Regions from separate parts of the Streptomyces sp. NPDC052236 genome, predicted to be linked through region 2. Evidence: predicted binding sites of a transcription regulator. Region 2 holds the regulator's gene; the other holds the start of a gene.

Region 1 (3,383 bases), on a different contig from region 2:
GCAACCCGGCGGACGGCCCGTATGTGCTGGACATCGCGCGCCGCACGGGCGGCGCGGTCGAGGACGTCAACGACGAGCAGATCGTCGACGCGATCAAGCTGCTGGCGCGTACGGAGGGCATCTTCGCGGAGACGGCGGGTGGCGTGACGGTGGGGGTGACGCGGAAGCTGATCGAGGCGGGCGTGCTCGACCCGACGCTGACCACGGTCGTGCTCAACACCGGCGACGGGCTCAAGACGCTGGACGCGGTGGCGCCGACGACCGGCCCGACGGCGACGATCCGGCCGAGCCTGGACGCGTTCCGCGCGGCGGGCCTTGCCGCCGCTGCCGCCGGCTGAAGCCGCTCCCGCGCCGAAGAACCCCTTGAAGACTTGAGGAGAACCCCATGAGCGTCAATGTCCGAATCCCCACCATTCTCCGTACCTACACGGGCGGCAAGGCCGAGGTCCCGGCGGAGGGCGCGACGCTCTCCGAGGTCATCGCGGACCTGGAGAAGAACCACACGGGCATCGCCGCCCGCGTCCTGGACGATCAGGGCAAGCTGCGCCGCTTCGTCAATGTGTACGTCAATGACGACGATGTGCGCTTCGAGCAGGGTCTGGAGACGGAGACTCCGGACGGCGCGGGCATCTCGATCATTCCCGCGGTCGCCGGCGGCTGAGCGCCGAAGGAGAAGCGGAGGGGGCAAAACCGCAGGGTTGAGCGCGGTACAGTTGGGGAAGCCCCCTCCGCTGCTGATAGCGAGCGCATATGAGAATGCGCCCCCGCACGACAAGAAGCAGCCAAAGTGACCGAGCGAATTGCCGCTTAGGTGTCATTTGTTGGGCCCGAATTGCCCCGGAATTCACAGAATTCATATGAATCATCCCTTCGGCCGTGCCCGGAATTCTCGTCCGACTGACCTGTTGCAGAGGGCAGTTGGGCAGATACATTCAGCCGCGGTCGACGCGTTCCGGCGCACACCCCTCCTGTTGCGGGGGGTGGAGATCTGACCCGGGTCCGCGAAGTGCGGTCCTGCGCAAGGGCCAGTAATAGGGGAGTTAGGCATGGCTCAGGGCACCGTCAAGTGGTTCAACGCGGAGAAGGGGTACGGCTTCATCGCGGTCGACGGTGGTGCGGATGTTTTCGTCCACTACAGCGCGATCCAGATGGACGGGTACCGCACCCTTGAAGAAGGTCAGCGAGTCGAATTTGAGATCTCGCAGGGCCAGAAGGGTCCGCAGGCGGACATGGTCAAACTCGCCGTCTGATCTCGGCGCGATCGGCCACCGACGCACTCACGCCGAGGGGCCCGCATCCCACCAGGGATGCGGGCCCCTCGTGCGTCCCGGTCCCCTGCGCGGGCCCCCGGGATCCCCTGCCGACGCCCCCCAAGCCGCTTGCACTCGAAGGGGTCGAGTGCTAATCATTGCGTTAGCACTCTGACAGTGAGAGTGACAACCGGGACCGGTCGGTGAGGCCCGCAGGCCGTGTGGGGCAAGGAACCACGCGGTAGGCAGGCCGTCCGTCGCGGGCGCCAACACGGTCCGGAGAATCCACCCCAGTCCGGGAGGACCACTTCACATGGCCAAGATCATCGCGTTCGATGAGGAGGCACGGCGCGGTCTCGAGCGCGGGATGAACCAGCTCGCCGACGCCGTCAAGGTCACCCTTGGCCCCAAGGGCCGGAACGTCGTCCTCGAGAAGAAGTGGGGCGCCCCCACGATCACCAACGATGGTGTTTCCATCGCCAAGGAGATCGAGCTCGAGGACCCGTTCGAGAAGATCGGCGCCGAGCTGGTCAAGGAAGTCGCCAAGAAGACGGATGACGTCGCCGGTGACGGAACGACCACCGCGACCGTCCTTGCCCAGGCACTCGTCCGCGAGGGCCTGCGCAACGTGGCGGCCGGCGCCAACCCGATGGCTCTCAAGCGCGGAATCGAGAAGGCCGTAGAGGCCGTCTCCGGTGCCCTGCTGGAGCAGGCCAAGGACGTGGAGACCAAGGAGCAGATCGCTTCGACCGCCTCCATCTCCGCCGCCGACACCCAGATCGGCGAGCTCATCGCCGAGGCGATGGACAAGGTCGGCAAGGAAGGCGTCATCACCGTCGAGGAGTCCCAGACCTTCGGTCTGGAGCTGGAGCTCACCGAGGGTATGCGCTTCGACAAGGGCTACATCTCGGCGTACTTCGCCACCGACATGGAGCGTATGGAGGCGTCGCTCGACGACCCGTACATCCTGATCGTCAACTCCAAGATCGGCAATGTGAAGGACCTCCTTCCGCTGCTGGAGAAGGTCATGCAGTCCGGCAAGCCGCTGCTGATCATCGCGGAGGATGTCGAGGGCGAGGCGCTGTCGACCCTGGTCGTCAACAAGATTCGTGGCACCTTCAAGTCCGTCGCCGTCAAGGCCCCGGGCTTCGGCGACCGCCGCAAGGCCATGCTCAACGACATCGCCATCCTCACCGGTGGCACGGTCATCTCCGAGGAGGTCGGCCTCAAGCTTGAGAACGCCGGCCTGGACCTGCTGGGCCGCGCCCGCAAGGTTGTCATCACCAAGGACGAGACCACGATCGTCGACGGTGCGGGCGAGAGCGACCAGGTTGCCGGTCGCGTGAACCAGATCCGTGCCGAGATCGAGCACTCCGACTCGGACTACGACCGCGAGAAGCTCCAGGAGCGCCTGGCGAAGCTGGCGGGCGGCGTGGCCGTCATCAAGGCCGGCGCCGCGACCGAGGTCGAGCTGAAGGAGCGCAAGCACCGCATCGAGGACGCGGTGCGCAACGCCAAGGCCGCCGTCGAGGAGGGCATCGTCGCCGGTGGTGGCGTGGCTCTGCTCCAGGCTTCCTCGGTCTTCGAGAAGCTGGACCTCGAAGGTGACGAGGCGACCGGCGCCAACGCCGTGAAGCTCGCGCTGGAGGCTCCGCTCAAGCAGATCGCCGTCAACGGTGGTCTCGAGGGTGGCGTCATCGTCGAGAAGGTGCGCAACCTGCCCGTCGGTCACGGCCTGAACGCCGCGACCGGTGAGTACGTCGACATGATCGCCGAAGGCATCATCGACCCCGCGAAGGTGACGCGCTCTGCTCTGCAGAACGCGGCGTCCATCGCGGCGCTGTTCCTCACCACCGAGGCCGTCATCGCCGACAAGCCCGAGAAGGCCGGCGCGGCCGCTCCGGGCGGCATGCCGGGCGGTGACATGGACTTCTGATCGACCTCTGGTTGATCGACTGTCCTGAAGTTCCGAGGGCGGCACCCCTACTCCCAGGGGGGTGCCGCCCTCGGCGTTTGCGCCTTGGACCGCTTCAGCGGACGTAGTCCTTGAGCTTCTCGGTTTCGAGAGTGATGCCTACGGGGTCGGGGATCTCGACCGTGGCCCCGTACGGGTACGAAGCGTCCTGGTGGTAG
Region 2 (3,383 bases):
GACACGGCGGCGGCGAGAGCGGGGCAGGATGCGCCGCCGGCCATGGGGGCCTGCACGATCGGATACCGGGAGAGATCGGTCAGTGCGGTGGGCATGGGTGCATGTTCCCACGGAGCGGGCGTTAGGTCCTTGTCGGGGGCTCTGCCCCCGAACCCCCGCGCCTCAATCGCCGGCGGGGCTTGAAATCAAGCCCGTCCGGCGATTGAGGACCGGGGTCTGGGGCGGAGCCCCAGTTCGGGAAGGGGCGGGTAGGGGAACAAGCCCCGCGCAGCGGCCACCCGCACCACCGCGACCCGCACCCAACACCTACCGCCCGTTGAACGCGTCCTTCAGCCGCGAGAACAACCCCTGCTGCCCCGGCTGGAACTGCCCCGTCGGCCGTTCCTCCCCCCGCAGCTTCGCCAGGTCCCGCAGCAGCCTCTCCTGCTCCGCGTCCAGCTTCGTCGGCGTCATCACCTCGACGTGCACGATCAGGTCACCCCGGCCCCCGCCCCGCAGGTGCGTGATGCCGCGCCCGTGCAGCGGCACCGACTGGCCGGACTGCGTGCCAGGGCGGATGTCGATGTCCTCGACCCCGTCCAGCGTCTCCAGCGGGCACTTCGTGCCGAGCGCCGCCGCCGTCATCGGCACCGTCACCGTGCAGTGCAGATCGTCGCCGCGCCGCTGGAACTGCGCGTGCGGCAGCTCGTGGATCTCGACGTACAGGTCGCCCGCGGGTCCACCGCCAGGGCCGACCTCGCCCTCGCCCGCCAGCTGGATACGCGTCCCGTTGTCGACGCCCGCCGGAATCTTGACCGTCAGCGTCCGGCGCGAGCGCACACGCCCGTCGCCCGCGCACTCGGGACACGGCGTCGGCACCACCGTGCCGAAGCCCTGGCACTGCGGGCACGGCCGCGAGGTCATGACCTGGCCCAGGAAGGACCGCGTCACCTGCGAGACCTCACCGCGCCCACGGCACATGTCACACGTCTGCGCCGAGGTCCCCGGCGCCGCGCCCTCGCCGCTGCACGTCGTGCAGACCACGGCCGTGTCGACCTGGATGTCCTTCGTCGTGCCGAAGGCGGCTTCCTTGAGGTCGATCTCCAGGCGGATCATCGCGTCCTGGCCCCGCCGCGTACGCGACCTGGGGCCGCGCTGCGACGCCGTACCGAAGAACGCGTCCATGATGTCGGAGAAATTGCCGAAGCCACCCGCTCCGAAGCCGCCCGCGCCCCCGCCGCCCGACTGCGACAGCGGGTCACCGCCGAGGTCGTAGACCTGCTTCTTCTGCGGGTCCGACAACACCTCGTACGCGGCGTTGATCTCCTTGAAGCGCTCCTGCGTCTTCGGGTCCGGATTCACATCCGGGTGCAGTTCACGGGCAAGTCGGCGGAAAGCCTTCTTGATCTCGTCCTGTGAAGCGTCGCGGCGCACGCCGAGTACGGCGTAGTAGTCCGTGGCCACTTACGACTCCGCCAGGATCTGTCCGACGTAACGTGCCACTGCGCGTACCGCTCCCATCGTTCCGGGGTAGTCCATGCGGGTCGGTCCGACCACGCCTAGTTTGGCAACTGCCTCGTCGCCCGAACCGTAGCCGACCGCGACGACGGACGTGGAGTTGAGTCCCTCATGAGCGTTCTCATGACCGATACGTACCGTCATGCCCATGCCCGAGTCATTGGCTTCGCCGAGCAGCTTGAGCAGCACCACATGCTCCTCGAGCGCTTCCAGCACCGGCCTGATCGTCAGCGGGAAGTCGTGTCCGAAGCGGGTCAGATTGGCGGTGCCGCCGATCACCAGCCGCTCCTCGGTCTCCTCGACCAGAGTCTCCAGCAGGGTCGCCAGCACCATGGAGACGGTGGAGCGGTCCTCCGGGTCGAAGGAGTCGGCCAGATCCTGCACCAGCTGCGGCACATCCGCGAAGCGGCGGCCGACGATCCGGCTGTTCAGCCGGGCCCGCAGGTCCGCGAGCGACGTCTCACCGAAGGGCGCGGGACAGTCGATCATGCGCTGTTCGACCCGTCCGGTGTCCGTGATGAGCACGAGCATCAGACGGGCGGGCGCGAGTGAGAGGAGTTCCACATGCCGGACCGTGGAGCGGGTCAGGGAGGGGTACTGGACGACCGCGACCTGCCGGGTCAGCTGCGCCAGCAGCCGTACCGTACGGCCGACGACGTCGTCCAGGTCCACTGCTCCGTCGAGGAAGTTCTGGATCGCGCGGCGCTCGGGCGACGACAGGGGCTTGACGCCCGCCAGCTTGTCGACGAAGAGCCGGTAGCCCTTGTCCGTCGGGATCCGCCCGGCGCTCGTATGAGGCTGGGCGATGAACCCTTCCTCCTCCAGCACGGCCATGTCGTTGCGGACGGTGGCCGGGGAGACGCCGAGCTTGTGCCGCTGGGTCAGCGCCTTGGAGCCGACAGGCTCCTCGGTGCCGACATAGTCCTGGACGATGGCGCGCAAGACCTCGAGTCTGCGTTCGCTGAGCATCGCGCACACCTCCAGACAGTGGTTCGTTGGTGACCCCTTGGCACTCATGAGGTCCGAGTGCCAGCGTTCCCCCGAGCCAGTGTACGGCTGTGAGGTACGGACGTAGCAAGGCCGTCGGTCGGCGGGGACCCGTCAACGCTACCGTGGCTACCGTGCGACATCGCAGGTCGTTGCCGATAGCGTCCCCGTATGGACGTCAGTTGGGAAGACTTCGGCTGGGAACGGTTGGCCGAGGGGGTGGGCCGCAGGCGATTGCCCGGCTGGGACGCGACCACCGGACTGATCGTCGGCGAGGACGCCGTGCTCCTGTACGACACGGGCTCGACGGTGCGCGAGGGCGCCGCAATCCGCACGCAGGCGCAGGCGCTGCTGGGCGGGCGGAGAGTGACGCATATCGCACTGAGCCATCCGCACTTCGACCATGTACTGGGGACGGCGGCGTTCGCGGGGGCGGAGGTGTACGGCGCGGTCGGCATGGACGCGCTGATGCGGCGGGAACGGGACGAGATCCGCGATTCGGCCGTACGCCACGGGGTCGCCGAACCCGACGCGGCGGAGGCGGCGGACGTACTGGTGGTGCCGCAGCATCTGGTGTGCGGTGAGTGGACGCTTGAGCTGGGGGGCCGCCAGGTGCTGCTGGCCAATGTCGGTCCCGGCCACTCGGGCCACGACCTGGCGCTGCTCGTGCCGGGCAGCCCGGAGGTGGTCTTCTGCGGCGACCTGGTGGAGGAGTCGGGGGAGCCGCAGGCGGGCCGGGACGCGATCCCGTCCCGCTGGCCGGCCGCCCTGGACCGGCTGCTCTCCCTGGGCGGGGAGGACGCGGCGTACGTTCCGGGGCACGGGGCGGTGGTCGACGCGGCGTTCGTGCGCGCGCAGCGCGAGGTGCTGGCGGCGCGCTTCGGGGTGTCGTAGCGTCA

What was found. The regulator HrcA, encoded in region 2, represses chaperone genes, less so after heat shock. The targets are predictions, from matches to a motif close to TTNGCACTCNGNNNNNCNGAGTGCNAA.
Region 1: the regulator HrcA is predicted to act here: its motif matches at 1,414-1,440, upstream of groL (chaperonin GroEL).

The regions. Positions count from the first base shown of each region.
Region 1 is NZ_JBIUBL010000013.1:62,165-65,547, forward strand. It holds gene thrC (threonine synthase) at 1-338, shown strand, start outside; gene ACIHCQ_RS21975 (MoaD/ThiS family protein) at 386-661, shown strand; gene ACIHCQ_RS21980 (cold-shock protein) at 1,047-1,250, shown strand; gene groL (chaperonin GroEL) at 1,564-3,186, shown strand; gene ACIHCQ_RS21990 (Uma2 family endonuclease) at 3,281-3,383, opposite strand, start outside.
Region 2 is NZ_JBIUBL010000004.1:280,254-283,636, reverse strand. It holds gene ACIHCQ_RS10000 (nitronate monooxygenase) at 1-95, opposite strand, end outside; gene dnaJ (molecular chaperone DnaJ) at 307-1,443, opposite strand; gene hrcA (heat-inducible transcriptional repressor HrcA) at 1,444-2,466, opposite strand; gene ACIHCQ_RS09985 (MBL fold metallo-hydrolase) at 2,656-3,378, shown strand.